One region of the Kosakonia sacchari SP1 genome, then DNA from elsewhere that is predicted to be linked to it. Evidence: predicted binding sites of a transcription regulator. Region 1 holds the regulator's gene; each other region holds the start of a gene.

What was found. Region 1 encodes CRP, which controls carbon source genes, mostly activating them, when cyclic AMP is high. Its sites were predicted from a motif close to ATGTGANNNNNNTCACAT; they were not measured.
Positions count from the first base shown of each region.
Region 2: udp (uridine phosphorylase) is a predicted target of CRP. The motif match lies at 4,786-4,803, and genes of this name have one in related genera.
Region 3: uxuA (mannonate dehydratase) is a predicted target of CRP. The motif match lies at 4,080-4,097, and genes of this name have one in related genera.
Region 4: C813_RS38555 (ABC-F family ATPase) is a predicted target of CRP. The motif match lies at 2,715-2,732, and genes of this name have one in related genera.

Region 1 covers NZ_CP007215.2:389,898-397,111, reverse strand. The annotation lists gene C813_RS24790 (hypothetical protein) at 1-11, opposite strand, end outside; gene C813_RS24785 (toxic anion resistance protein) at 29-1,150, opposite strand; gene C813_RS24780 (hydrolase) at 1,329-2,348, shown strand; gene C813_RS24775 (YheU family protein) at 2,345-2,563, shown strand; gene C813_RS24770 (phosphoribulokinase) at 2,618-3,487, shown strand; gene C813_RS24765 (OsmC family protein) at 3,530-3,934, opposite strand; gene crp (cAMP-activated global transcriptional regulator CRP) at 4,239-4,871, shown strand; gene C813_RS24755 (YccS/YhfK family putative transporter) at 4,918-6,996, shown strand; gene argD (bifunctional acetylornithine/succinyldiaminopimelate transaminase) at 6,986-7,214, opposite strand, start outside.
Region 2 covers NZ_CP007215.2:4,666,569-4,673,782, reverse strand. The annotation lists gene C813_RS45045 (carboxylate/amino acid/amine transporter) at 1-464, shown strand, start outside; gene metR (HTH-type transcriptional regulator MetR) at 352-1,305, opposite strand; gene metE (5-methyltetrahydropteroyltriglutamate--homocysteine S-methyltransferase) at 1,555-3,816, shown strand; gene C813_RS45025 (dienelactone hydrolase family protein) at 3,861-4,667, opposite strand; gene udp (uridine phosphorylase) at 4,927-5,688, shown strand; gene rmuC (DNA recombination protein RmuC) at 5,824-7,214, shown strand, end outside.
Region 3 covers NZ_CP007215.2:851,078-858,291, forward strand. The annotation lists gene C813_RS27030 (GNAT family N-acetyltransferase) at 1-84, shown strand, start outside; gene C813_RS27035 (MFS transporter) at 142-1,350, opposite strand; gene C813_RS27040 (gluconate:H+ symporter) at 1,536-2,870, opposite strand; gene uxuA (mannonate dehydratase) at 2,938-4,005, opposite strand; gene cspE (transcription antiterminator/RNA stability regulator CspE) at 4,389-4,601, shown strand; gene ymcF (cold shock small protein YmcF) at 4,611-4,802, shown strand; gene C813_RS27055 (helix-turn-helix transcriptional regulator) at 4,890-5,669, opposite strand; gene C813_RS27060 (class I SAM-dependent methyltransferase) at 5,779-6,540, shown strand; gene C813_RS27065 (alpha/beta fold hydrolase) at 6,581-7,214, opposite strand, start outside.
Region 4 covers NZ_CP007215.2:3,288,016-3,295,229, forward strand. The annotation lists gene C813_RS38550 (glycoside hydrolase family 31 protein) at 1-677, shown strand, start outside; gene C813_RS38555 (ABC-F family ATPase) at 1,106-2,698, opposite strand; gene ldtB (L,D-transpeptidase) at 2,907-3,827, shown strand; gene C813_RS38565 (GntR family transcriptional regulator) at 3,873-4,589, opposite strand; gene C813_RS38570 (PTS sugar transporter subunit IIC) at 4,605-5,924, opposite strand; gene C813_RS38575 (glycoside hydrolase family 1 protein) at 5,949-7,214, opposite strand, start outside.

The DNA of each region.
Region 1 (7,214 bases):
TTCTGTAACATAACTTATTCCGTTTATCTTACGGCTGTGCGGCCTTGCTGCTGGCAATATCAGCCAGGCGAGTGCGCATTTCGTTTTCCATCGTGACCAGCTCTTTTTCTACTTCTGCACGACGCTCGCGCGCATCAGAGGCAATTTTCACTGACTCTTCAAGGGTATTGAGTAGGCGTGTCTGCACGTCGCGCAGGGTTTCGATATCGACAACAGAACGCTCAACTTCTCGCGCCGTTTCCAGGGTGCCGGTTTGCAGCATTTCCGCATTGCGACGCAGTAGGTCATTGGTGGTATCAGCAACGTCTTTTTGCAGTTTCGCTGCCTGACGCTGAGTCTGAAGCGACAGTGACAGCGCGATTTGGCTCTTCCAGACAGGAATGGTGGAAAGGATGCTGCTCTGGATCTTTTCCGCCAGTGATTGGCTGTTACTTTGCATCAGACGAATTTGTGGGGCGCTTTGCATAGCGATGGTGCGCGACAACATTAAATCATGCAGACGACGTTCGAAGCGCTGGATCCCCTCCATCAGGTCGCGCAGACGCTGTGCATTCATCGGATCTGACGCCTGAGCTTGTAATGCAGGCACTTCATTCCGTTTTATCTCATCAAGTTTTTGTTTACCGGCAATGAGATGCAGCGTGATTTGTTGGAAAACATCGCGGTTACGTTCAAAGAGGATCTCCAGTACCGAGATATTTCGCAGCAGATCCACCATTGCCTGATTGAGTTTTTCGGTGATGGTATCGACTTGCTTCGCCAGCGTCTGATACTCCAGCATGGTGCGCTCAATACGATTAAACAGCGAACCCAGCAGCGGAAGCGAGGCAAGAAAGCCCGGTTTCTGCTCAAAATGACTGATATCTACCTGTTTGATTTTCATCAGCAAGTCGGTCAGTTGCGCACCGATAACACCCGCGTCTTTTGCGCGGACTTCTTGCATCAGCGAATCAGAGAACTGCGAGATGCTATTCATAGTTTTCGCGCCAAAAGAGAGCGAGAACACCGGGTCGTTAATATTAATCTCGTCGACAATATTTTGGATTTGCGTCTGCTCGGCTGGCGTTAAATCTTTACTACCGGGTAAGTCGTTAATGGTTTGGCCCAGGGACGGTGACGCTGCAAGGTCACGCGAGGTATTGTCTGTCATCTAATACATCCTCAATGATTTAAAAGCAGACGGCAGTAATCCAATGAAAGTAATAGATTTCTTAGAAAGTTATCGGGCCGACTGCAAAGGCATATACGGTACAACAGCAGCAAAGTATTAAACAGCCCATTTATTAACAAGTATAATAATCGTCTATTTACTTACGTTTATTGACAAGATGGCAGATATTACACCTGCAAATTTCCTTGAAAATCAGGGAGACTCGCTTAACTTTCATCCAATGCCTGGTGCGCGTAATCCGCATCTACAAACGATGCTGCCACGCATTTTACGTCGACGTCTCCAGTTTGAACCCTGGTGGCAGCGCCTTGAGCTGCCGGATGGTGACTTTGTTGATTTGGCCTGGAGCGAAGAGCCGAATCAGGCGAAACATAAACCGCGGCTGGTGGTGTTTCATGGGCTGGAGGGCAGCCTGCACAGCCCTTACGCGCACGGTCTGGTGCATGCGGCGAAGCAGCGCGGCTGGCTTGGCGTGGTGATGCATTTTCGCGGCTGTAGCGGCATCCCGAATCGCCTGAACCGCATTTATCACTCGGGTGAAACCGAAGATGGCACCTGGTTCTTGCGCTGGTTACATCAGGAATTTGGGCCCGCGCCAACCGCAGCGGTGGGTTATTCGCTCGGTGGGAACATGCTCGGTTGTTTGCTGGCAAAAGCCGATGACAATTTGCCCGTCGATGCAGCGGTGATTGTCTCAGCTCCGTTGGTGCTGGAAGCTTGCAGTTATCATATGGATAAGGGATTTTCCCGCGTTTATCAGCGCTACTTGTTGAATTTGCTGAAAGCGAACGCCGCGCGCAAATTACGCGCTTATCCTGGTTCGCTGCCAACTACCTTGCCTGCGCTGCGTAAGCTGCGCCGTATTCGCGAATTCGACGATCTGATCACCGCGAAAATCCACGGTTTTGCCGACGCGCTGGATTACTATCGCCGCTGTAGCGCAATGCCGGTTTTGCCGGATATTCGTAAACCGACGCTGATTATCCACGCGAAAGACGACCCGTTTATGGATCACAACGTTATCCCTGATGCCGGGCATTTACCGGCGAATATTGAGTACCAACTGACGGAACACGGCGGCCATGTCGGGTTTGTTGGCGGAACCTTGCGCCACCCGGAAATGTGGCTGGAAAAACGCATTCCGGACTGGTTATCCGCTTACCTGGAAAGACGATGATTATTCCCTGGCAAGAGATTGATGCGCAGACGTTGGACAATCTGATTGAGAGCTTTGTCTTGCGCGAAGGCACTGATTATGGTGAACATGAGCGTTCACTTGAGCAAAAGGTCGCCGACGTTAAACGGCAGCTGCAACGCGGCGAAGCCGTACTGGTGTGGTCGGAACTGCACGAGACGGTCAATATAATGCCGCGCGGGCAGTTCCACGACTGAACAGGTACATGGCGGCTGGCTATACTGAAATAATCGTTTATTCAGGGAGTTGCTATGTCCGCCAAACATCCGGTTATCGCCGTTACAGGCTCCAGCGGCGCGGGAACCACCACCACCAGCCTCGCCTTTCGTAAGATCTTCGCCCAGCTCAATATGCACGCGGCAGAAGTGGAAGGTGACAGCTTCCATCGCTATACCCGTCCGGAAATGGATATGGCTATCCGTAAGGCCCGCGATCTTGGGCGGCATATCAGCTATTTTGGCCCGGAAGCCAATGATTTTGGCCTTCTGGAACAGACGTTTAGCGAATATGGTCAAACCGGCAAAGGCCAGGCGCGCAAATACCTGCATACCTACGATGAAGCCGTTCCCTGGAACCAGGTGCCGGGCACGTTTACGCCGTGGCAACCGCTGCCGGAGCCAACCGATGTGCTGTTTTATGAAGGTCTGCACGGCGGCGTGGTGACGCCGCAAAACGATGTCGCGCGTCATGTGGATTTGCTGGTGGGCGTGGTGCCGATCGTCAACCTGGAATGGATTCAAAAACTTGTCCGCGATACCAGCGAGCGCGGGCATTCGCGTGAAGCGGTAATGGATTCTGTCGTGCGTTCGATGGAGGATTACATCAATTTTATTACGCCGCAGTTTTCCCGTACGCACATTAACTTCCAGCGCGTGCCAACGGTGGATACGTCCAATCCGTTTGCCGCGAAAGGCATTCCTTCACTGGACGAGAGTTTTGTGGTGATCCACTTCCGTAATCTGGAAGGGATTGATTACCCGTGGTTACTGGCGATGTTGCAAGGCTCGTTTATCTCGCATATGGATACGCTGGTGGTACCTGGCGGAAAAATGGGGCTGGCGATGGAGCTGATTATGACGCCGCTGGTGCAACGGCTGATGGAAGGCAAAAAGATCAAATAATGCAGAAAGCCCGGTCAGCCACGTGCCGCCGGGCTTTTCGCATCAGGCTTCGATAACTTCGTAAGAGTGGGTGATCTTCACCGCTTTTTCGAGCATCAAGGCCACGGAGCAATACTTCTCCGCGGATAAATCCACCGCGCGGGAAACCGCCGCATCCTTCAGATCTTTACCGCTGACGATAAAGTGCAAATTGATGTGGGTAAACAGGCGCGGCGCTTCTTCGCGACGCTCTGAAGTCAGCTTCACTTCGCAGTCGGTCACGTCATGACGCCCTTTTTGCAAAATAGAAACCACATCAATGGCGCTGCATCCGCCCGCCGCCATCAGCACCATTTCCATCGGGCTTGGCGCTTTGTCGCCGGAGTTACCGTCCATCAGGATTTGGTGGCCCGATGCGGACTCGCCAAGGAACGTTAACCCTTCAACCCATTTCACACGTGCCTGCATTTTCTTCACTCCGGAGTGGCAATTTTCTTTACAGATTACGCGTACATAACAAAACTCGCAACGGAAGGCGACCTGCGTCATGCTGAAGCGAGACACCAGGAGACAGGCGGTAAAAGCTATGCTAAAACACTCTGGATGCTACAGAGATAAATGGATGTTACGCATGTATGCATGACATCATACTTTAGAGACCGCAGATGACGCTGACGGTCCGCTTCCCTGGATGCGGGAAGCTTAGATTGCAACCCCAGACGTAGGGGCTCATCCTGTGTCTGAGACAGCTTATAACAGAGGATAATCGCGCATGGTGCTTGGCAAACCACAAACAGACCCGACGCTTGAATGGTTCTTGTCTCATTGCCACATTCATAAGTACCCGTCGAAGAGCACGCTGATTCACCAGGGTGAAAAAGCGGAAACGCTGTATTACATCGTTAAAGGCTCAGTGGCAGTGCTGATCAAGGATGAAGAAGGTAAAGAGATGATCCTCTCTTACCTGAACCAGGGAGATTTTATCGGTGAACTGGGCCTGTTCGAAGAGGGTCAGGAGCGCAGTGCATGGGTACGCGCTAAAACTGCCTGTGAAGTGGCTGAAATCTCGTACAAAAAATTCCGTCAGTTAATCCAGGTTAACCCGGATATCCTGATGCGTCTTTCCTCGCAAATGGCGCGCCGCCTGCAGGTCACTTCAGAAAAAGTGGGTAACCTCGCCTTCCTGGACGTAACCGGCCGTATCGCGCAAACGCTGTTAAACCTGGCGAAACAGCCAGACGCAATGACCCATCCGGACGGCATGCAAATTAAAATTACTCGCCAGGAAATTGGTCAGATCGTCGGTTGTTCCCGTGAAACTGTGGGCCGCATTCTCAAAATGCTCGAAGATCAGAACCTGATCTCCGCCCACGGTAAAACCATCGTCGTATACGGAACGCGTTAATCTGTAAAACGGCGCAGCTTACGCGCTGCGTCGTTTTTCTTCCCTCATGTGGCGCAGGCTGATTTATCACCCCGAAATCAACTACGCACTGCGACAAACGCTGGTGTTATGTTTACCTGTGGCCATTGGTCTGGTTTCGGGTCATCTACAACAAGGTCTGCTGTTTTCCCTCGTTCCCGCCTGCTGCAACATTGCCGGGCTTGATACGCCACATAAACGTTTTTTCAAACGCCTGATCATTGGCGGAACCCTGTTTGCCGGCAGCAGCCTGGCGGTGCAATTACTGCTGGCGAAAGATCTTCCATTGCCGCTGATCCTCACCGGGCTGACGCTGGTTTTAGGCGTAACCGCCGAAATCAGCGCACTGCACGGCCGTCTGCTCCCGGCTTCGCTCATTGCCGCCATCTTTACGCTCAGCCTTGCCGGTAACATGCCGGTATGGGAGCCGCTGCTTATCTATGCGCTGGGCACGTTGTGGTACGGGCTGTTCAACTGGTTCTGGTTCTGGATGTGGCGAGAGCAACCGCTGCGCGAATCTCTCAGCCTGCTCTACCGGCAACTGGCAGACTACTGCGAGGCGAAATACAGCTTGCTGACGCAGCATGCCGACCCGGAAAAAGCCCTGCCGCCTTTGCTTGCCCGCCAGCAAAAAGCGGTGGATATGATAAGCCAGTGCTATCAACAACTGCATATGCTGGCCGCCAATAAACACAACGATTACAAACGGCTACTGCGGGTTTTCCAGGTAGGGCTGGATCTGCAAGAGCACATTTCGGTGAGTTTGCATCAGCCGGAAGAAGTGCAAAAACTGGTGGAACAAACCCATGCCGAGCAGGTGATCCGCTGGAACGCACAAACCGTTGCCGCTCGTCTGCGCGTGCTGGCAGACGACATTCTCTATCACCGCTATCCCACGCGCTTCAACATGGATAAGCAGATTGGCGCGCTGGAAAAAATCGCCCGCCAGCACCCGGATAACCCGGTTGGGCAGTTTTGCGCCTGGCATTTTAGCCGTATCGCGCGCGTCTTGCGCACTCAGCGCCCGCTCTATGCCCGCGATCTGATGGCGGAAAAGCAGCGGCGCTTGCCCCTTTTCCCGGCGCTGAAAAGCTATTTATCACTGAAATCTGCGGCGCTGCGGAATGCCGCGCGAATCAGCGTCATGCTCAGTATCGCCAGCCTGATGGGCAGCGCCCTGCATTTACCGAAACCCTACTGGATCATGATGACGGTGATGTTTGTCACGCAAAACGGTTATGGCGCAACGCGCGTTCGCATTGTCCACCGGGCGGCAGGCACCATTGCCGGGCTGGTGATTGCCGGGGCGACGCTGCATTTTCATGTTCCACTCGGTTTTACGCTGGCGGCGATGCTGATGATTACGCTGGTCAGTTATCTCATTATTCGGAAAAACTACGGCTGGGCGATGGTGGGTTTTACCATTACCGCCGTCTACACCTTGCAGCTGCTGACACTAAATGGTGAGGAGTTTATTGTCGCCCGCCTTATAGATACGTTGATTGGTTGCCTGATTGCCTTCGGCGGCATGGTCTGGCTGTGGCCGCAGTGGCAAAGTGGCTTACTGCGACAGAATGCGCACGATGCGCTGGAAACAGATCAGGAAGCGATTCGCCTGATCTTAAGCGATAACCCGCAGCCCACACCGCTTGCCTGGCAGCGAATGCGCGTGAACCAGGCGCATAACGCCCTGTTCAACTCGCTAAACCAGGCGATGCAGGAACCGGGATTCAATACGCGTTATCTGGAAGATATGAAACTGTGGGTAACGCACAGCCAGTTTATTGTTGAGCATATCAATGCGATGACGACGCTGGCGCGCGAACATACGATGTTGACGCCGGAACTGGCGCAACGTTATTTGCAATCCTGCGAAATTGCCCTGCAGCGCTGCCAGCAGCGGCTGGAGTATGACGGGCCGGGAGGATCCGGAGATGTGAATATTCTCGAAGCCCCGGAAACATTAACGCATGGGCCAATGAGCACACTGGAGCAGCATTTACAGCGGATTATTGGGCACCTGAACACCATGCATACCATTTCGTCGGTAGCATGGCGTCAGCGCCCGCATCACGGCATCTGGCTTAACCGCCGCCTTAACCGTTGACCACTTTCGCCACTGCATCCGCGAAGCGCTTCATCCCTTCTTCGATATCCTGCGCGTCAATAATCAGCGAAGGCACAAAACGCATGACGTCCGGGCCAGCATTCAGCACCATAACGCCCGCATCGGCAGCGGCGTAGAGGAAATCGCGCGCGCGGCCTATATATTGCGGATTCAGCTCAGCACCAATCAGCAGCCCCATGCCGCGAATATCGCTAAAC
Region 2 (7,214 bases), 630 kb from region 1:
TGGCGAATATCAGCTTTGCTATCGGCATGGTCGGCTATAAACGCCTGATGGAGACGCGCCCGATGCCGCAGCACAATGCGTTCGCCTGGTTTTATCTTGGCGCATTCGTGGTCGCCGTTGTGGCGTGGTTTGTGATGGGTAACCCGCAGAAGCTGCCGACCACGACGCTGCAGTGGAGCGTGCTGGTGTGGCTGGGTGTGGTGGCTTCCGGGCTGGGTTATTTTATGTGGAACTACGGCGCCACACAGGTGGACGCCGGGACGCTCGGCATCATGAACAATGTGCATGTTCCCGCCGGGTTACTGGTTAATCTCGCTATCTGGCAGGAACAGCCGCACTGGCCGAGCTTTATTATTGGTGGTGCGGTGATAATGGCCTCGCTGTGGGTGCATCGCCGTTGGGTCGCTCCGCGCTCCGCACAAACGGCAGATGGTCGCAAGCGTGATTCCGCGCTGAGCGAATAAACGCTTCCGTTACTGGCTGACGCTGCTCGCCGTCGCGCACGGCGGCATACAGCCGGCTCCACAATCCTTCGCCCAGGGTTTTGGTCACCACCAGACCCTGGCGCTCAAAACTCTCCACTACCCAGTGCGGCAGCGCCGCAATGCCCATCCGTGCGGCAACCATCTGAATCAGCAGCAGCGTGTTATCCACACTTTTCAGCGACGGACTCACGCCCGCCGGTTGCAGGAAGTGACGCCAGATATCCAGGCGACTGCGCTGCACCGGGTAGATCAGCAGCGTTTCGCTGGCGATATCGTCCGGCGTGATCCGTGCTTTCGCCGCCAGTGGATGATCCGGCGCCAGCACCAGCCGCACCTCAAAATCAAACATCGGTGAATAGTGCAGGCCGCTGCGCGGCAGAATGTCGGAGGTCATGACCAGATCCAGCTCGCCCTGTTGCAGCGCGGGTTGCGGATCAAACGTGACGCCGGATTTGAAATCCATCTCCACTTGCGGCCAGTTCTGGCGGAAGTTCTCAAGCGCAGGCGTCAGCCACTGAATACAGCTATGACACTCAATAGCGATGCGCAGCGTGGCTTGCTGCGGCTCATTGCAGGCCTGCAGCGCGCGGCTAATCTGCGGCAGCACCTGATTCGCCAGTTGCAGCAGAATTTCACCCTGCGGCGTAAAGCGCAGCGGCTGGCTTTTACGCACAAACAGACGGAAGCCAAGGCGCTGTTCCAGATCGCTGAACTGGTGGGAAAGCGCGGACTGCGTTTGATGCAGCGTTGCCGCCGCCGCCGCCAGCGACCCGCTGTTTCGTAACGCCTGTAGCGTTTTCAGGTGTTTAATTTCGATCATGAAAGTCCTTCACTCCGGCATGAACATTTTGCGCTTGAGGAATATACAGTACCTACACAATATGGATGTGTAAACATCTGGACGTCTAAAACTCGTCATATTTCGACTTGCAGGTGCGTTAGCTGCCTCGCTTACCCCAGTCACTTACTGGAGTAAGCTCCTGGGATTCGCTGCGTTGCCGCCTTCCTGCAAGCCGAACTATTTAGAGTTTGACCTTCAGAATCTAAAAAATACAAAGAGGAAGAAGACATGACTGTACTGAATCACACCCTCGGTTTCCCTCGCGTTGGCCTGCGCCGCGAGTTGAAAAAAGCGCAAGAGAGCTACTGGGCGGGTAACGCCACCCGTGAAGCGCTGCTGGCGGTAGGGCGCGAGCTGCGCGCCCGTCACTGGGAGCAGCAAAAAGAGGCCGGTATCGATCTGCTGCCGGTGGGCGATTTCGCCTGGTACGACCATGTTCTGACCACCAGCCTGCTGCTGGGCAATGTGCCGGCTCGTCATCAGAACAACGACGGCTCCGTGGATATCGACACCCTGTTCCGCATTGGCCGTGGTCGTGCGCCCACTGGCGAACCGGCGGCAGCAGCGGAAATGACCAAATGGTTCAACACCAACTACCACTACATGGTGCCGGAGTTCAGCAAAGGCCAGCAGTTCAAACTGACCTGGACGCAACTGCTGGACGAAGTAGACGAAGCGCTGGCGCTCGGCCACAAGGTGAAACCTGTGCTGCTTGGTCCGGTCACTTACCTGTGGTTGGGTAAAGTGAAAGGCGAACAGTTTGACCGCTTAAGCCTGCTGAGCGACATCCTGCCGGTCTACAAACAGGTGCTTGGCGAGCTGGCAAAACGCGGTATCGAGTGGGTACAAATCGACGAACCAGCGCTGGTGCTGGAGCTGCCGCAAGCCTGGCTGAATGCGTTTAAACCGGCTTACGACACGCTTTCCGGCCAGTTGAAGCTGCTGCTGACCACCTATTTTGAAGGCGTGACGCCGAACCTTGATGTGATTACCGCACTGCCGGTTCAGGGGCTGCATGTTGATTTGGTACACGGCAAGGACAACGTGGCCGAGCTGCACTCGCGTCTGCCTGCCGACTGGTTGCTCTCTGCCGGTCTGGTGAATGGCCGTAACGTTTGGCGTGCCGATCTCAGCGAAAAATATGCGCAAATCAACGAAGTGGTCGGTAAACGTCCGCTGTGGGTTGCCTCTTCGTGTTCTTTGCTGCACAGCCCGATCGATCTGAGTGTTGAAACGCGTCTGGATGCGGAAGTGAAAAGCTGGTTCGCCTTTGCACTGCAAAAATGCCATGAACTGGCGCTGCTGCGCGATGCGCTAAACAGTGGTAATACGGAAAAACTGGTGGAATGGAGCGCGCCGATTCAGGCACGTCGCCACTCTACGCGCGTTCACAACACGGCAGTGGCACAGCGTCTGGCGGCGATCACCGCGCAGGATAGCCAGCGTAACAGCCCATACGCCGAGCGCGCGAAAGCCCAGCGCGAGCGCTTTAAGCTGCCCGCCTGGCCGACCACCACCATCGGTTCCTTCCCACAGACCACGGAAATTCGCGGCCTGCGGCTGGATTTCAAAAAAGGCCATCTCGATGCGGGCAACTACCGCACGGGTATCGCCGAACATATCAAACAGGCGATTGCCGAGCAGGAACGTCTGGGTTTAGACGTGCTGGTGCATGGTGAAGCCGAGCGTAATGACATGGTGGAATACTTCGGTGAAAACCTCGATGGTTTCGTCTTTACACAAAACGGCTGGGTGCAGAGCTATGGCTCCCGCTGCGTGAAACCGCCAGTGGTTATCGGCGACGTCAGCCGCCCGGAAGCCATTACCGTGGAGTGGGCGAAGTACGCGCAGTCGCTGACCGATAAACCGGTGAAAGGGATGCTGACCGGCCCGGTGACCATTCTTTGCTGGTCGTTCCCGCGCGAAGATGTGAGCCGCGAAACCATCGCCAAACAAATCGCGCTGGCATTGCGTGATGAAGTGGCGGATCTGGAAGCGGCGGGGATTGGCATTATCCAGATTGATGAACCGGCACTGCGTGAAGGCTTGCCGCTGCGTCGCAGCGACTGGGATGCCTATCTGGCGTGGGGTGTGGAAGCCTTCCGCATTAACGCGGCGGTGGCGAAAGATGACACGCAGATCCATACCCATATGTGTTATTGCGAGTTCAACGACATCATGGATTCCATCGCCGCGCTGGATGCCGATGTGATCACCATTGAAACCTCGCGCTCGGATATGGAACTGCTGGAGTCATTCGAAGAGTTTGAGTACCCGAACGAAATCGGCCCAGGTGTGTACGACATTCACTCGCCGAACGTACCGAGCGTTGAGTGGATTGAAGCGCTGTTGCAGAAAGCGGCACAGCGCATCCCCGCACAACGCTTGTGGGTGAACCCGGACTGCGGCCTAAAAACCCGCGGCTGGCCGGAAACCCGTAGCGCGCTGGCAAACATGGTGAAAGCCGCGCAGAACCTGCGCCAACAGTAAGCTTTACCGCGCCGTCCGGTATGAAACCGGCGGCGCAAAAAAACTTACTTTTTACTGTACTGCGCAAACCATGCCAGCATCCGCTGCCAGCCATCGGCGGCGGATTCCGCGTGATAGCTTGGGCGATAGTCCGCATTAAACGCGTGGCCCGCTTCAGGATAGACGATGATTTCCGCTTTGGCGTTCGCGGCTCTGAGCGCCTGGCGCATGGTTTCCACGCTCTCCAGCGGAATGCCGGTATCCTGTGCGCCATATAAACCGAGCACTGGCGCGGTAAGTTCAGTGGCGATATCCACCGGGTGACGCGGAGAATTGAGCGATTTATCCCCCACCAGCTTGCCATACCAGGCGACGGCGGCTTTCAACTGCGGATTGTGCGCGGCATACAGCCAGGCGATGCGTCCGCCCCAGCAAAAACCGGTCACTAAAAGTTGGTGAGCGTTCCCGCCGTTACGCGCCGCCCAACTGGCGACGTGATCCAAATCAGCAAGCACTTGCGCGTCCGGTACTTTGCTTACCAGGCCGCTCAGCAGGGTTTGAATATCGGCAAAATCATTCGGATCGCCCTGGCGGAAATAGAGCTCCGGCGCGATGGCGAGGTAGCCTTCCAGCGCCAGACGGCGGCACAGATCGCGAATATGCTCATGCACGCCGAAAATTTCCTGTACCACAATGACAATCGGCAAGGGGCCTTCGGCATTTTTCGGTCGGGCGTGAAAAGCGGGCATGTTCTCGCCCTGTGTCGGAATCGATGTTTCGCCCGCGATTAAGGCGTCTTCCGGCGTGTGAACAACGGTTGAAGCAAGGGGTGAAGCCGCAGGTGCAAAGCCTGGTGTGTTGTTGGTTGTCATGGCATTCTCCATACCTTTTTTAGCGCTTCAATAACTATAGACGGGAAGGCCTGCCGCGCGCGCAAATCACCGTGCCGTAGACTATCTTTGCTGCTGAGTTGTGGGATATGACATGTTAATGTGATGTAAGTCACTAATTTATGGAAATGAAATGCAATCAGTTTCATTCATGGTGATATCAGTCACGAAATTATGTCCGTGCCTTCTGTAAAGTATCTTTTTGCCTCTACTGATAAAACCGACCACAGAGGAGTCTGTTATGTCCAAGTCTGATGTTTTTCATCTCGGCCTCACCAAAAACGATTTACAAGGGGCTACGCTGGCCATCGTCCCTGGCGATCCGGAGCGTGTGGAAAAGATCGCCGCGCTGATGGATAAGCCGGTCAAACTGGCCTCCCACCGCGAATTCACCAGCTGGCGTGCAGAGCTGGATGGCAAACCGGTTATCGTGTGTTCCACCGGCATCGGCGGCCCGTCAACCTCTATCGCCGTCGAAGAGCTGGCGCAGCTTGGCATCCGCACTTTCCTGCGCGTGGGCACCACCGGTGCGATTCAGCCGCACATTAATGTTGGCGACGTGCTGATCACCACCGCGTCCGTGCGCCTTGACGGCGCGAGCCTGCACTTTGCGCCGATGGAATACCCGGCAGTGGCGGATTTTGAGTGCACTACTGCGCTGGTTGCGGCAGCGGATGCGATTGGCGCGACGAAACATATCGGCGTTACCGCTTCTTCTGACACCTTCTACCCAGGCCAGGAGCGTTACGACACTTACTCTGGCCGCGTGGTGAGCCGCTTTAAAGGTTCCATGGAAGAGTGGCAGTCGATGGGCGTGATGAACTATGAAATGGAATCCGCCACGCTGCTGACCATGTGCGCAAGCCAGGGGCTGCGTGCAGGCATGGTTGCCGGTGTGATTGTGAACCGCACCCAGCAAGAGATCCCGAATGCGGAAACCATGAAGCAGACCGAAAGCCACGCGGTGAAAATCGTGGTGGAAGCGGCGCGTCGTCTTCTGTAATTCACCTTCCCATTTGCTAAGGCCGACGCGTTCGGCCTTTTCTTTTTGCGAACGGCTTCGCAGGAAAACCCCTTCCAAACTGGACGTTTATACAGCACAATCCTCCGCTATATGCGTTATCACTAAGGGGACGTGGTGGACACTTCAATCATCGTCATGGCAGCCGTTGCGCTGGCGGGTTTACTGGTCGGCTGGCTGGCAGCAAGCTGGCGCGGGGCGCAGCAGCAGGCGGATCTGCTCGCGGAGCAGCGTGATGTCTTTAGCGAACTGAGCGCCGCCCGGCAGCAGATAACCCAAAACGAACACTGGCGCGAAGAGTGCGAGTTGCTCAATAACGAACTGCGTAGCCTGCAACATATCAATAGCTCGCTGGAAGCTGATTTGCGCGAAGTGACGACCCGGCTTGAATCTACGCAATTACATGCCGAAGAGAAACTGCGCCAGATGCACAGCAGCGAGCAGCGCTTGAGCGAGCAGTTCGAAAATCTCGCTAACCGCATCTTTGAGCAGAGCAATCGCCGCGTCGATGAGCAAAACCGGCAAAGTCTGAACGGGCTGTTAACGCCGCTGCGCGAACAGCTTGATGGTTTTCGCCGCCAGGTGCAGGATAGCTTTGGTCAGGAAGCGCGTGAACGGCATACGCTGGCGCATGAAATTCGCAACCTGCAACAGCTCAATGCCCAGATGGCGCAGGAAGCGATAAACCTGACGCGTGCGCTGAAAGGCGATAACAAAACCCAGGGTAATTGGGGCGAAGTGGTGCTGACCCGCGTACTGGAAGCCTCTGGTCTGCGTGAAGGCTATGAATACGAAACCCAGGTCAGTATTGAAAATGACCATCGCGCGCGGATGCAGCCGGATGTGATCGTGCGTCTGCCGCAGGGCAAAGATGTGGTGATCGACGCCAAAATGACGCTGGTCGCCTACGAACGTTACTTCAATGCCGACGACGACTTTACGCGCGAAGGCGCGTTACAAGAACATATCGCCTCGGTACGAAACCATATTCGCCTGCTTGGTCGTAAGGATTATCAGCAACTGCCGGGGCTGCGCAGCCTGGATTATGTCTTGATGTTTATTCCGGTGGAGCCGGCCTTTTTGATTGCGCTGGACAGGCAGCCTGAACTGATCACCGAAGCGCTGAAAAATAACATTATGCTGGTCAGCCCTACCACGCTGCTGGTGGCGCTACGCACCATTGCCAACCTGTGGCGTTATGAACATCAAAGCCGCAATGCGCAGCAGATCGCGGAGCGGGCGAGCCGCCTGTATGACAAAATGCGCCTGTTCGTTGACGACATGTCATCCATTGGTCAGAGCCTGGATAAAGCGCAGGACAATTACCGTCAGGCGATGAAAAAACTGAGTTCCGGGCGCGGCAATTTGCTGGCCCAGACAGAGGCATTTCGCGGGCTCGGTGTTGAAATCAAACGCGAGATTAATCCGGAATTAGCGGCGCAAGCGCAGGATCAGGACGAAGAGTTCCGTTTGCGTTCCGGGCAAAACGATTCCCTCGATTGCTTTGA
Region 3 (7,214 bases), 460 kb from region 1:
GAAAACCGTAAAATCATCCCGCTGTGTCCCTTTGCCAAACACGAATTTGATAATACACGCGAATATGACGATATCCGTGCGTAAATAAAAATACCGGCGTTGCCGGTATTTTCTTGTTCAAGATCCTTCTGGTCTCTTCTCTTATTCGTGGCGATAGCGAATCAGCACCATCATCACCAGTGCCAGCGTGCTGAACGAAACCATATATAACGCCTGTGCGGCACCCCATTTGGCTGCCAGTAAGGCGGCAATCAGTGTTGCCACGGCGGCACAGCATGACTGCCAGCGCCATACTTTTGCCGTGGCGGTGGAAACGGCGTCGGCATGGAAATTGTGCAACAAGCCGAATGTCCCGACAGCAAAGACCATATTAGACGCCAGATGCGCGGCAAAAATGATGAGCAGCGCGGTTTCCGGATAGGACGTTAACCCCGGCAGCACACAGTAAGCCGCCAGAAAGGACAGTAAACAGCCGACCAGATAACGGTTGTGGCTGGCGTAGCGTTTGAGGTTATCAGCCTTTAGCAGCAGCGGGCCACAAAGTTGGCCCAGGCTGCGCGCAAAGATAAGCGGCAGCGCAAGGTCGCTGGCTTCTGTGGGACGCATTTGTTGTATCAGCGCCGGGAGCAACGCCATTGCCGGTGCGCCAACGGCGGCAAGGGCAGGTAACAACAGCAAGCTGCGTTTTTGTATGACCGGTAAATGGTGCCAGCGCAGGGTTACCGTCTTTTCGTGGTGATCCTCATGGCTGACCGGCGGTAGGTAACGTGCCGTGGCGCATAGCAATAGCGTAGAGAACACGAAGCTAATGGCATCAATGGACAGCAGTGTCACCGGTGATACCCGGTCAAAAAGGACAACACCGGCACCTGCGCCCAACAGCACCTGAGAGGCGAAAATCACGGTTTCCATGCTGGTTGCCGCAGGCAGTTCGTTTGCGCTTAAACCTCGTTTAAAAACCAGGCTCATGGCAGGCCAGGATAAGCCAGCGGCAAATGCTTCGATCGATTGCACAGCAAGCAGCGCGGGAATGCTGTGCGCCAACAAACCGTAGAGGGGGAACAGCAGCCCGGCGAGGCCAATCAACTCACACAACAACAGTAAACGCAGCGGCGAGACACGCCGACAACCGTATTCCCCTAATAAACTGCCAAAAAAACCGGGCAGCGTGGCCAGCATGTAGCTCAACGTGAGCGTTGCCGGCGAGGCATGCCAGCGTAACAATTGACCAAGGATCAGGGTTTGCGTTAACCCATTGCCGATAGAAGAAAAAAGATAGGCACTACCAAACAAGCACAGCCATCGGTGCTGGCGCAGGGCGCGCACCAGAACCATCAATAATGTGTTCATTGTCGACATTCTCACGTAAACAGAAAACCGCGTGCGGCATAAGCGCACGATGCAAGGGTGTGTTCACAAAGAAAATGTCGTTACATTGGCGAGCCTGATGAATTGCAGAGACCTGTAAACGTAGCATCCCTTTTCGCGAAAGAGAAGTGGGCGGGCACATCCATGTATCCGTTGATCTTCATCAGCTAAGCGATAAACAGGCTGAGTAGCAGAACCATACCTAAGCCGACCACAGAGTTAATTAATTCCAGCAGCCCCCAGGTTTTGAAAGTGTCTTTCATTGAAATGCCGAACGTCTCTTTAAACAGCAGGAAACCACCGTCGTACATCAGCGTAATGGTGTTGCTGCCGCAGGCAACGGCCAGGCACATCAGTGCCGGGTTGAGGTGAAACGCGCTAACCATCGGCGCAACGATACCCGCCGAGGTAATGGCAGCGACGGCGCCTTGTCCGGTGAGAATGCGGATTATCGCCGTGATTATCCACGCCACAATGAACGGCGACAGCGGGACGTGACTCATAATGTCCACGATATGGTTGCCCACGCCGGAAACCACGATCACCTGTTTCAGGATGCCGCCGGCGCTGATAACAAACAGCACATTGGCGATTTTCGCTATCGCGTCACTGGCACAGTGGGTGACGCCTTCCGCTGACATCCCACGCTTGATGCCAAGAAACCAGATTGCCGCCAGCGTGGCTAACAGCATGCTGATTTCCGCGCTGCCAAAGAAGGTGCAGGCTTTTACCAGCTCCGAGCCTGCAGGCATTAATCCTTTGATAATCGACGCGATAATCATCAGCACCGCCGGGATCAGCGGGATCAGAATGCTGATGCTAAACGGGGGCAGATCCTGCGCGGTTTTCTCTTCGACCGGTTTCAGCAGCGAATTCAACGGAATAGCATTAATGCCCGGCAGGTATTTGGGCAGCAGAATGCCCGCGCAAAACAGCGCCGGGATAATCACTAAAATGCCGTACAGATAGACTTGCACGATGTCGGCGTTGAACGCACTGATAAGCGCCACCGGGCCAGGTTGTGGCGGGAAAAGGCTGTGCCCCATAGTCGCGCCAACTACCGTCGGCACGACCAGTTTCATGTATGGGATGTTGGCTTTTTTGGCGATATTCAGCACCAGCGGCATTGCAATCAGAAATGCCACTTCATAAAACATGGCGATGCCAAAAATAACGCCGATAAACATCAACCCGACTGAAAGGAAACGCGTACCGCAGCGTTCAATGACGCTATCTGCAATACGTTGGCTGGCACCGGATTCTGTCATGAATTTACCGATAATAGCGCCAAATATAACAATTAACGCAAGATGTCCGAGAATACTTCCCAGACCGTCCTGAATAACAGTAACAATTTTATCCAGCGGAATACCTTCCATGATCGCAACAAATATCCCTGCGATCAGTAAGGCGAAAATATTGTGGAATTTATATTTAAGATTCATAACGACCAGGAGTGCAATACCAACCAGCACCCAAAATAGCGCTAATAGCGGGGACATAGAGAATTACCTTGCGGATTTGTCTTAAATGAAAGCCGGTGGAGCCACCGGCCTGAATGACATTTGTTTAATATTGTTTTTCGAGCGCTTCCCACAAACCGTGCAAGTAGGTTACACCGAGGGCGCGGTCATAAAGTCCGTAGCCCGGACGCCCGGTTTCGCCCCAGATAAAGCGGCCGTGATCGGGGCGAATATAACCATCAAAGCCGTTATCGTAGAGGGATTTCATTATCTGAAACATATCCAGCGAGCCGTAGCGGGATAAATGTGCAGACTCATAAAAATCTTTATCTTTAATGAGTTTAATATTTCTTACGTGAGCAAAGTGAATACGTTTACGGCGGGTAAATTCTGCGAGGATTTGGTAGACATTATTATCCGGATCTTCAGCAATGGAGCCGGTGCATAAAGTAATGCCATTGGCCTCTGAATCCACTGCATTACAAATCCAGTCGAGATCGTCGCGGTTTTTTACAATACGCGGCAGGCCAAAAATAGAATACGGCGGATCGTCCGGGTGGATTGCCATTTTAATGCCGACTTCTTCACACACCGGAATAATACGTTCAAGGAAATACACCAGGTTTGCGCGCAATTTCGCGTCGTCGACATCTTTATATTTGGCAAACAATTCCTGCACTTTTGCCAGACGTTCTGGCTCCCAGCCGGGCAGGGCGAAACCGTTGGAATTCTCCAGCACCTCTTTTACGACTTCATCGAGAGTTTTATCGATGCCTTTTTTCTCGAACGCCATGGTGAGTGAACCGTCTGGCAGAACGTAGTTCATGTCGGTTTTCATCCAGTCGAAAACCGGCATGAAGTTATAGCAAATCACCTTCACGCCGACTTCCGCCAGGTTGCGAATAGTTTGCTGGTAGTTGGCAATTAACTGCTCGCGGCTGGGCAGGCCAATTTTGATGTCATCATGAATGTTAACGCTTTCAATGACTTCCATCTTTAAACCTGCCTGATGTACCTGCTCGGCAAGCGCGAGGATTTTCTCTTTTGGCCATATGTCGCCAACCGGAACATCATAAAGCGCGCCAACGACACCTTCGACGCCGGGAACTTGCCGGATGTGCTCCAGCGGGATTTTGTCTTCAACTGGACCAAACCAGCGCATTGTCATTTGCATGCTCATTACCGCCTCTAAACGTTTTGCTTAACTACCATACTAGTATTGATAATAACCGGATGGTAAGCGCATTTGTGCGATCCACTTCACACAAACCCCTTTGCCGGGGGCGAAACCTTGAGAAGCAAACAGATCAGCGCGTTAATCTGCTGATAACGTTTTACTGACAAATATTTTTAAAATAGTGCTTGCGCTGTCAAAGCAACCATGCGTTAATGCGTCGTCGGTTTGATAAATCATTATCTCCAGCAGTTCACTAAAGTCTTTCTCATCTCTAAGTACCTCCTTGCTACTTCTTTTTGGGTCTTCGCTTTACACTCTGATAAAAATAATGTCTCAGACCATTACTGCCGCATTCGGCGAACAAAAAGAAGGTAACAAGCATGTCTACTAAAATGAACGGTATCGTTAAATGGTTCAACGCTGAGAAAGGCTTCGGTTTCATTACTCCGAAAGACGGCAGCAAAGATGTATTCGTACATTTTTCCGCTATCCAGAGCAATGCATTCCGTACTCTTGAAGAAAATCAAGAGGTTGAGTTTACTATTGAGAACGGCCCGAAAGGTCCGGCTGCGGCCAACGTGGTTCCGCGCTAAGGATTTAGAATTATTAATCATATTCATTTTCGCTGCCCGTGCTGCCACGGGTCGCAATACCGAATTTCCAGTTTTGATATGACTGAGAAAAATCCGGCAGGTGCCAAATGTATTTTTTGCAAATCAGCAATGACCACATTTGATAATATCGCCGCATTGGTTCAGGCCAGCAGCCAGGCACCACTGGAATTCCGTAAATAATAAAAACAGGTCAGTTTTCTGACCTGTTTTTTTATTTTTAGCCATAAACTCCATTTGTTTCCGCGATATACACAACCCGCATCCGCATTACTCGTCCATTAACATAATCATTTTGATCGAACGGTTGCTGGTTAACTGCCAGGTCATCTGTCGGTAGTGCAACTCGCCTTGTTGCGGATGATGAAAAACGCGCTCGCCGCCCTCACGCACCACCACTTGCTGGCGCGACCAGAACGCGCGAAACAGTTCGCTATCATTACTCAGGCTCTGCACAAACTGGTTCAGCCCCTGGTCGTGCGGGTAGTGCATCGCGTCCGCGCGCAACTCGGCGACAATCCGGCTGGCGCGCGTTTCCCAGTTGGCAACCAGCGTTTGCGCCAGCGGGTGGCGAAACATAAAACTCATCATATTCGGTTGGGCGTCGTTATCCAGCCAGCCGCTGAACAGTGCCTCAGTGGGTTTATTCCACGCCAGCATATTCCACGTCAAATCCAGCAAATAGCAGGGGCAGGCCATCTGATTCACCGTGGCCAGCACAGCAGGTTCGACAGTGATGACGTGCTCTTCCTGCGGATCGTTTTGCAATGCCAGATGAAACAAATATTTGCGCTCTGCGGCGTTCATTTTTAACACGCTGGCGATATTCGACAGGGTTTGCGGCGAAACGACAATATCCCGTCCCTGTTCAATCCATGTATACCAGGTGGTACTGATACCGCTAAGTTGCGCCACTTCTTCCCGCCGCAATCCGCGCGTGCGCCGCCGCCCTTGCGCCGGCAAGCCAATATCCGCAGGCGCGGTGTTTTCCCGCTGCGATCGCAAAAAAGCGCCAAGGGTTTTCGGCCCGGCAAATAAAGTACTTTCCATGGGTGGTACTCATTAATACCAGTATAAGTACACATATTGTACCCCTATAAACGCGGTCGTATAGTCGCCAAAGAGCAACTTTTTGTCGTGCTAAAAAAGGAAAAAGAGAATGGCGGTTAATCATCATGAGTTAACAAAAAAGCAGTTTGGCGACCAGGCCGAGGCGTACCTGACAAGCCAGGTGCATGCGCAAGGCGCAGATTTAGTGCGTCTGGTCGAGTGGCTGCATACTGATGCGGATGCCTCGCTGCTGGATTTAGGCTGCGGTGCCGGGCACGCCAGTTTTGCCGCCGCAGGCGTGGTGCGCGAGGTGACGGCGTATGACTTGTCGGAAAAAATGCTGGCAGTCGTGCGCCAGGCGGCGAGCGATCGTCAGTTACACAACATCACTACTGCACACGGCGCTGCGGAAAAGCTGCCCTTTGCCGACAGTATATTTGACGTGGTGATCAGCCGCTACTCGGCACATCACTGGCATGATGTCGCACTCGCGCTGCGCGAAGTAAAACGTGTGCTGAAACCCGGCGGGAAATTTATCCTGATGGATATCGCCTCGCCCGGCCGCCCTGTGCTGGATATCTGGCTGCAAACCATTGAAGTGCTGCGCGATCCGTCCCACGTACGCAACTACTCCCCGGCCGAGTGGCTGCAAATGACGCAGCAAAGCGGCATGCTGGTTGAGAAGATGGTTTCTGATCGGCTGGGGCTGGAATATCAGCCCTGGGTGGAACGCATGAACACGCCGGAGGTATTGCGCGCGGCGATCCGCTACCTGCAAAACCAAACCTCGGATGAGGTAAAAGCACACTTTCTGATCGGCGACGATGGTTCGTTTACGTCCGACACGCTGATGTTTCAGACGCGCGCGTAAGAAAAATCGGTGCGCCCACCACGCGGGGCGCACCGGTTTCTTAGCCAATCGCGTTACCGATCACGTCACGAATGCGTTGGGCAATATAGCCGACATGGGTTTCCAGCGCGAAATGCCCGGTATCAAGCAACTCGACCACCGCATTTGGGTTATCGCGTTTATAAGCGTGCGCGCCTGGTGGGATAAAAAACGGATCGTGCTCGCCCCAGATAATCAGCGCGGGTGGCTGGTGGGTGCGGAAAAAGGCCTGGAACTCCGGGTAGCGCTTCAGGTTATTGGCGTAATCGAGAAACAGATCCAACTGGATCGCTTTATTTCCGGGACGCTCCATCAGTAATGTATCTAGTTGATAACCTTCCGGTGCGACAGTTTCAGGATCGCGTACGCCGTGCAGGTACTGCCATTTTGTCCCTTCCAGATTGAGGATCGCATCGTGAACGACCTGCCGATTTTCCGCGGTCGGCGCCTGCCAGTAAGCCTGAACCGGCGCCCATGCGTCGCCTAAACCCTCCAGATACGCATTGCCATTTTGCGAAATAAACCCGCTTACCCGCTGCGGGTAATGCAGTGCCAGTCGCAATCCGGTCGGTGCGCCGTAATCAAAAACATACATCGCAAAACGGTGCAGATTCAGCGCATCGACAAAGGCAATCAGCGTGTTTGCCAGCCCGTCA
Region 4 (7,214 bases), 2.0 Mb from region 1:
CGGCGATCACACCGTCGATCCGCAGTGCGATTGAGCTGCGCTACCGCCTGCTGCCCTATCTCTATACGCTGCTGTGGCAGGCGCATGTTGACGACGAACCGATGCTGCGTCCGACCTTCCTCGATCACGAACATGACGAGCAGACGTTTGAAGAGTGCGACGACTTCCTGCTTGGCCGCGACCTTCTGGTGGCAAGTGTCGTCGAACCCGGCCAGCGCGAGCGCCGCGTCTGGCTGCCTGCCAACGACACCGGCTGGTACGATTTTTACACCGGTTGCTGGTATGCGCCTGGCCAGTGGGTGACGCTGGATGCGCCACTGGAAACGCTGCCGCTGCTGGTGCGCGCCGGTGCCGGTCTGCCGCTCAGCGATCGCATCAGGCATGTGGATACCAACGCGGACACCACGCGTGAGCTGCAACTCTTCCCGATAAAAGGCACCGGGCGTTCAGGTGGCTTGCTGTTTGAGGACGATGGTGAATCCTGGGGTTATAAAGAGGGCAACGCGCTGTGGCTGGAGTGGGAAATGGTCTGCACGGGCAGCACCATTGATTTGCAGGTACAAACACGCGGCGACTATCGCCCGGCCTGGCAGGCGCTGAAAGTGACGCTGCCTACAGGTGAAAAACGCCAGCTGTTAATTAATGGCGTTGCGGCCAGCGAGTGGACCTTTGCTTAATGTGAAAAGCCCGGTAGCCATGTGCTTACCGGGCTTGCTTCACTTATTTACCGGGCCATTTCGCGCAACAGGAAGGCGGCAAACCAGAGTAGCCCCGGGAGCTTACACAAGTAAGTGACCGGGGGACGAAGGTGCAGCCAACACACCTGTGACGTGGGGGAGGACGGTAAAGCATTTACCTAAGTATTTCGCGCGACAGGAAGGCGGTAAACCTGAGTTGCCCCGGGAGCTTACACAAGTAAGTGACCGGGGGACGAAGGTGCAGCCAACACACCTGTGACGTGGGGGAGGACGGTAAATGATTTACCTAAGTATTTCGCACTACAGGAAGGCGGCAAACCTGAGTATCCCCGGGAGCTTACACAAGTAAGTGACTGGGGGATGAGGGTGCAGCCAACGCACCTGTCGCGTGAAAGACGACGGTAAATTTATTCGATACCCTGACTACGCAGATAATCTTCATAGTTCCCGCTGAAGTCGATGACGCGCTGCGGCGTAATCTCAATCACGCGGGTTGCCAGCGAGCTGACAAATTCACGGTCGTGGGAAACGAAGATCAGCGTGCCCTGGTACATCTCCAGTGCCATGTTCAGCGATTCGATGGATTCCATATCCAGGTGGTTGGTCGGTTCGTCCATAACGAGGATGTTCGGTTTTTGCATCATCAGCTTGCCGAACAGCATGCGGCCTTTTTCACCACCGGACAGCACTTTCGCCGGTTTCTTGATATCGTCCTGGCTGAACAGCAGGCGACCGAGGATGCTGCGCACCGCTTGTTCGTCATCACCTTCCTGTTTCCACTGGCTCATCCAGTCGAAGACGGTCAGATCGTTATCAAAATCTTCGGCGTGATCCTGCGCGTAGTAACCGATCTGGGCGTTTTCAGACCATTTCACCGTGCCGTTATCAGGCTCAAGCTCGCCCACCAGCGTTTTCAGCATGGTGGATTTACCCACGCCGTTCGCACCCAGAATGGCGATCTTCTCGCCCACTTCCAGCAGCATGTTGAAGTTTTTAAACAACGGGCCTTCATCAAAACCTTTAGTAAGGGCTTCCACTTCCAGCGCGTTGCGGAACAATTTCTTGTCCTGTTCGAAGCGGATAAACGGGTTCTGACGACTGGAAGCCTTAACTTCTTCCAGCTTGATTTTGTCAATTTGGCGCGCGCGTGACGTCGCCTGGCGAGATTTGGAGGCGTTCGCGCTAAAACGGCTGACGAACGATTGCAGATCGGCGATCTGCGCTTTTTTCTTGGCGTTATCCGCCAGCAGACGTTCGCGCGCCTGGGTCGCCGCCGTCATGTATTCATCGTAGTTGCCCGGATAAACGCGCAGCTCGCCGTAGTCGAGATCCGCCATGTGCGTACAGACCATGTTAAGGAAGTGGCGGTCGTGCGAAATGATGATCATGGTGCTGTCACGTTCGTTCAGCACCTGCTCCAGCCAGCGGATGGTGTCGATGTCCAGGTTGTTGGTTGGTTCATCGAGCAGCAGAATGTCCGGATTGGCAAATAGCGCCTGCGCCAGTAACACACGCAGTTTCCAGCCGGGGGCGATTTCGCTCATTGGGCCGTAGTGCTGCTCAACCGGAATGCCGACGCCGAGCAGCAGTTCGCCCGCGCGCGCTTCCGCCGAGTAACCGTCCATTTCGCCGTACTGCACTTCGAGGTCGGCCACTTTGTAGCCGTCCTCTTCGCTCATTTCCGCGAGGCCATAAATACGGTCTCGTTCCTGTTTCACTTCCCACAGTTCTGCATGGCCCATGATCACCGTGTCGAGCACGCTGAACTCTTCAAAGGCGAACTGATCCTGGCGCAACTTACCGATACGCTCATTCGGATCGAGAGAGACGTTACCCAACGTCGGCTCTAAATCGCCGCCGAGGATTTTCATAAAGGTGGATTTACCACTCCCGTTAGCCCCGATCAGGCCGTAACGGTTGCCGCCGCCAAATTTGACGGAGATATTTTCGAACAGCGGCTTGCTGCCGAATTGCATGGTGACGTTGCTGGTGACTAACACAGAGGTATCCTGAAATATGTGACAAACACCCTATTATGCCACAATTCCGAATTAGATTCCTGCCTGACGTCAGCCCACTAAACTGCAAGCAAAGGGAAAAAAGTGTGATTTCGTACACATCTGAATTCCCTGGACGGTGGAATGCACATATAATGCGCTTCCTGCATTCTCAACCCAACGGCCTGTGTGGCAATAAGTCTTGCATAAGATGAACATGAAATTAACAACCCTTTTAGCGGCGGCGTTTGCTGTCGTGGGATTTTGCAAAAGCGCGTCTGCTGTTACATATCCGCTGCCGACTGATGGCAGTCGTTTGATCGGTCAGAACCAGGTCGTCACTATTCCGGAAGGCAATAACCAGCCGCTGGAATATTTTGCGGCTGAATACCAAATGGGTCTGTCCAACATGCTGGAAGCAAACCCGGGCATTGATGCCTACCTGCCGAAAGGCGGCACTGTGATGAACGTTCCACAGCAGCTGATCCTGCCGGATACGGTTCACGAAGGGATCGTGATCAACAGTGCGGAAATGCGCCTCTACTACTATCCGAAAGGCACCAACACGGTGATCGTGCTGCCAATCGGTATCGGCCAGTTGGGTAAAGACACCCCGATTGCCTGGACCACCAAAGTAGAACGTAAAAAAGCGGGTCCGACATGGACGCCGACGGCGAAAATGCACGCGGAATACGCGGCAATGGGTCAACCGCTGCCGCCGGTTGTGCCGGCAGGCCCGGATAACCCGATGGGTCTGTACGCGCTCTATATCGGCCGCCTGTACGCCATTCACGGCACCAACGCTAACTTCGGTATCGGCCTGCGCGTGAGCCACGGCTGTGTGCGTCTGCGTAACGACGACATCAAATTCCTGTTCGAAAACGTGCCGGTCGGTACGCGCGTACAGTTTATTGATGAGCCGGTAAAAGCGACCACCGAGCCGGATGGCAGCCGTTACATCGAAGTTCACAACCCGCTGTCCACCACGGAAGCGCAGTTCACTGGTGGTGAGATTGTGCCGATTGCGCTGACCAAAGCGGTGCAGGCCGTGACTAACCAGTCTGATGTTGATTCAAACGTGGTTGATCAGGCGATTCAGAACCGTTCCGGTATGCCGGTTCGTCTGAACTGATTACGGTTGATAGCATAGAAAAGCGGAGCAATGGCTCCGCTTTTTTTATCCGTGATTCACCACAATAATGCCGCCGTGATCGTAGCGATAATGACAATGGGCATACTCCAGCGGTGTGCCATCTTCCAGATAAATTACCTGCTCCACTTCCAGCACCGGGTCGGTCTCTTCACAGTTCAGATACTGCTTATCTTCCGCCCAGGGTTTTAACGCGCGCACAATGCGGTATGAGCCCATGATCTTCAGCGCCAGATCGTCTTGCACGTAGCGAAACACCGAGCTTTCCAGATGCCCGCGGTTTAATCCCGGCACCAGATTCACCGGCATCAACGTAAATTCCAGCGACATCGGTTCACCTTCCAGCAACCGCAGGCGAATAAAGTCATACACCGGGTCATCCGGCCCCACCAGCAGCGAGGCCTGTTCCTTTTCCGTGGGGAAACGCAACTCAAAGCGGATGATTTTACTGGTGACTTCGCCGACATTTTCCCAGGTCTTGGTCGCACCGAAATAGTCGCTGCCCGGCAGATCCCAGCGCGACAGTTGCAGGAAATTCTTACGGATAAACGTGCCCTGGCCCTGACGGGTATAAACCAGCCCTTCAACAATCAGCTGGCGCATCGCCTGCTGAATGGTCATCCGGCTGGTGGCAAACTCTGCCGCGAGCGCGAACTGATCCGGCAGGGGCGCGCTGGCGGCGTACTGCTGGCTAAGAATGCGCCGCTTAATTTCCCGCGCGATAGTGATGTATTTTGCCGCCATAGCCTTCCTTCATTTTTAGTCTATCCCGTTGTTTCTTAAGGCCACTCTCTCGGCTATTTTGAGGAAAGGCAGGTAGAAGAATACACCAAAGATGATGATTATCAACTGAACCACCACCGCCCGCCAGTCGCCTGCGGTGGCCAGCCAGGCGCTTAAAATCGGCGGCGTTGTCCACGGGATCATCACCACACAGCGCGAAATCCAACCGAGCGAGGTACAAAGCCAGGCAAACCAGATACCCAGCGCCGGAAGCAGCACAAACGGGATCATCAGCGGCAGGTTAAAGACGATGGGCAGACCAAAAATCACCGGTTCATTAATATTGAATAAGCCAGGCGAGATGGCGAGCCGCGCCACCTGCTTCGCCGACTGCTGCTTCGCGAAGATAAAGATGGCGATAAGCAACGAGAGAGTGCTGCCGGTGCCGCCAATCATGCCGAACGTGGGCACAAAAATACTGTTGATGATATGCGGAATGGGCTGCCCGTTAGCAAACGCCAACATGTTCTCGTTGGTGTTAATCAACAGCAGTGGTTCGAGGATCACGCCGTTAACCACCGTCTGGTGAATCCCGAGCGTAAACAGAAAGTTACCAAAACTGTAGATAAACAGTGTGCCCGGTAAACTGGTATTAATCTGCCGCAGCGGCTGCTGGATAAGTGTGGTGATGAGGTGGATCAAATCCGTATGCAACAGGTTCGCCAACAGCGCCGCGACAATGGCGAACAGCGATAACGTAATGATCGCCGGGATCAGCGAGGAGAAAGATTGCCCCACCGCCGAGGGCACATTTTCCCCGAGCGAAATAGCGAATCTCTTCACGCTGGCAACGCGGATAAACAGCTCCGTGGAGAGCAAGCCAATGATCACCCCGGCGAAAATCCCTGTCGTGCCAATGTTGGTAAACGCCAGCATCTGCGTCACGCTCACCGTCGCTTTCCCGCCAACGGGCACCACATCCAGTTGCATCGGCATCATGATAATAAAGCTGGAGAGCGCAATGACCACCGCCGACACCGGGTTGTCAAAGTTCTTATTGCGCGCCAGCGACCAGGCGGTCATTGGCGCAATTAATAACGCGGCGATATTCAGCGTGCCGTTGATCACCGCCTCGCCCCAGACTTTAAAACGCGCCAGCGTCTCCCCTTCCAGCACCCAGGGGAAAACCACGTTATTAATCAATACCGCCAGCCCGGCGAGGATAAAAATCGGCATCACCGCCGCGAACGCGTCACGCAGCGATCGCAGATGCACCTGGTTTGCCAGCCGGGCGGAGAACTCGACAAATTTATCGACGAATGACTGCATTTTCGGCGTGATGTTGCTGTCAGACATTGCGGCTACCCTCTCAATCGTTACTTACATGTCGCGGCCGTTGCTGCGAATCAGCTGTTGCAGCCAGCGATAGCTCTTTTTCGGTACGCGTTTTAAATCTTTCAGGTCGTGGTTTTCGCGATTGACGTACACCACGCCGTAGCGCTTACGCATATCGCCCTGGGAACTGAGAATGTCGATCAAGCCCCAGCCGAGGTAGCCCAACACCAGTGCGCCGTCCTCAAAGATGGCTTCCTGCATCGCCTGGATATGGTCGCGGTGATAAGCAATGCGGTAATCGTCCTCGATCGGATTAACGCCGTCCCACGCTTCAATCACGCCGATGCCGTTTTCAATCGGGAACACCGGCAAACGCCAGTCGTTGTAATAGCGAGTAATAATGGCGCGGAAACCAAGCGGGTCGATTTGCCAGCCCCATTCGGTCGCCTCAAGATACGGGTTCGCTTTATCGCCCTGTTGCAGGAAATAATTGACCGGGGTTCCCGGCACAATGGCATCGCTGTCGAGGGTTTTGCTGGCGTAGTAACTAAACGCCATAAAGTCGTTTTTGACCCGCGCGATTTCCGCCAAATCCTCATCACGGTAGATATCGCGAAAACCTTCCCTGTCGACCACCGCCATCACTTCCGGGCTGTAACCCTGCCCGGCATAGACTCGCAGCAGGTTCTGATTGAGGAATTCGTCATATTGCAGTGCGCAGAACACATCGCGCGGTTTGCAGGTCGCCGGGTAAACCAACTGGTGCGCCAGCATGCCGCCCATTAATTTTCCGGGCTGGGTAGCGTGCAGGTAATGGGTCAGCAGCACATGCGCCATCATCACATGGTGCTGAATCTGATAAAGCTCGCGCAGGGTTTTCTCACCTTGCAGATAGCCACCAACCTGAAAGGCGCCTGGCATGTGGTAAATATTCTGCTCGTTAAACGTCAGCCAGTACTTCACCCGGCTACCAAAGCAGTCGATCATCTTTTTGCCGTAGCGCACAAAAGCATCCTGCACGCGCCGGTCGGCAAAACCGTTGTACTGCTCGGCCAACGCCAGCGGCATATCAAAGTGATAGAGGCAGATCATCGGTTCAATGCCGCGCGCCAGTAGATCGTCGATAAAGCGGTCATAAAAGGCGATGCCCTCGTCGTTGAACTCGCCATCGCCCTGCGGGCAAACGCGGCTCCAGGAAATCTGAAAGCGGTAGCAGTTCATGCCGAGATCCTGCATCAGGTCGAAATCTTCCTGATAGCGGTGGTACGAATCGGTGGCGACTTTCCAGTCGGAGGCAAATTCGCTGGCTTC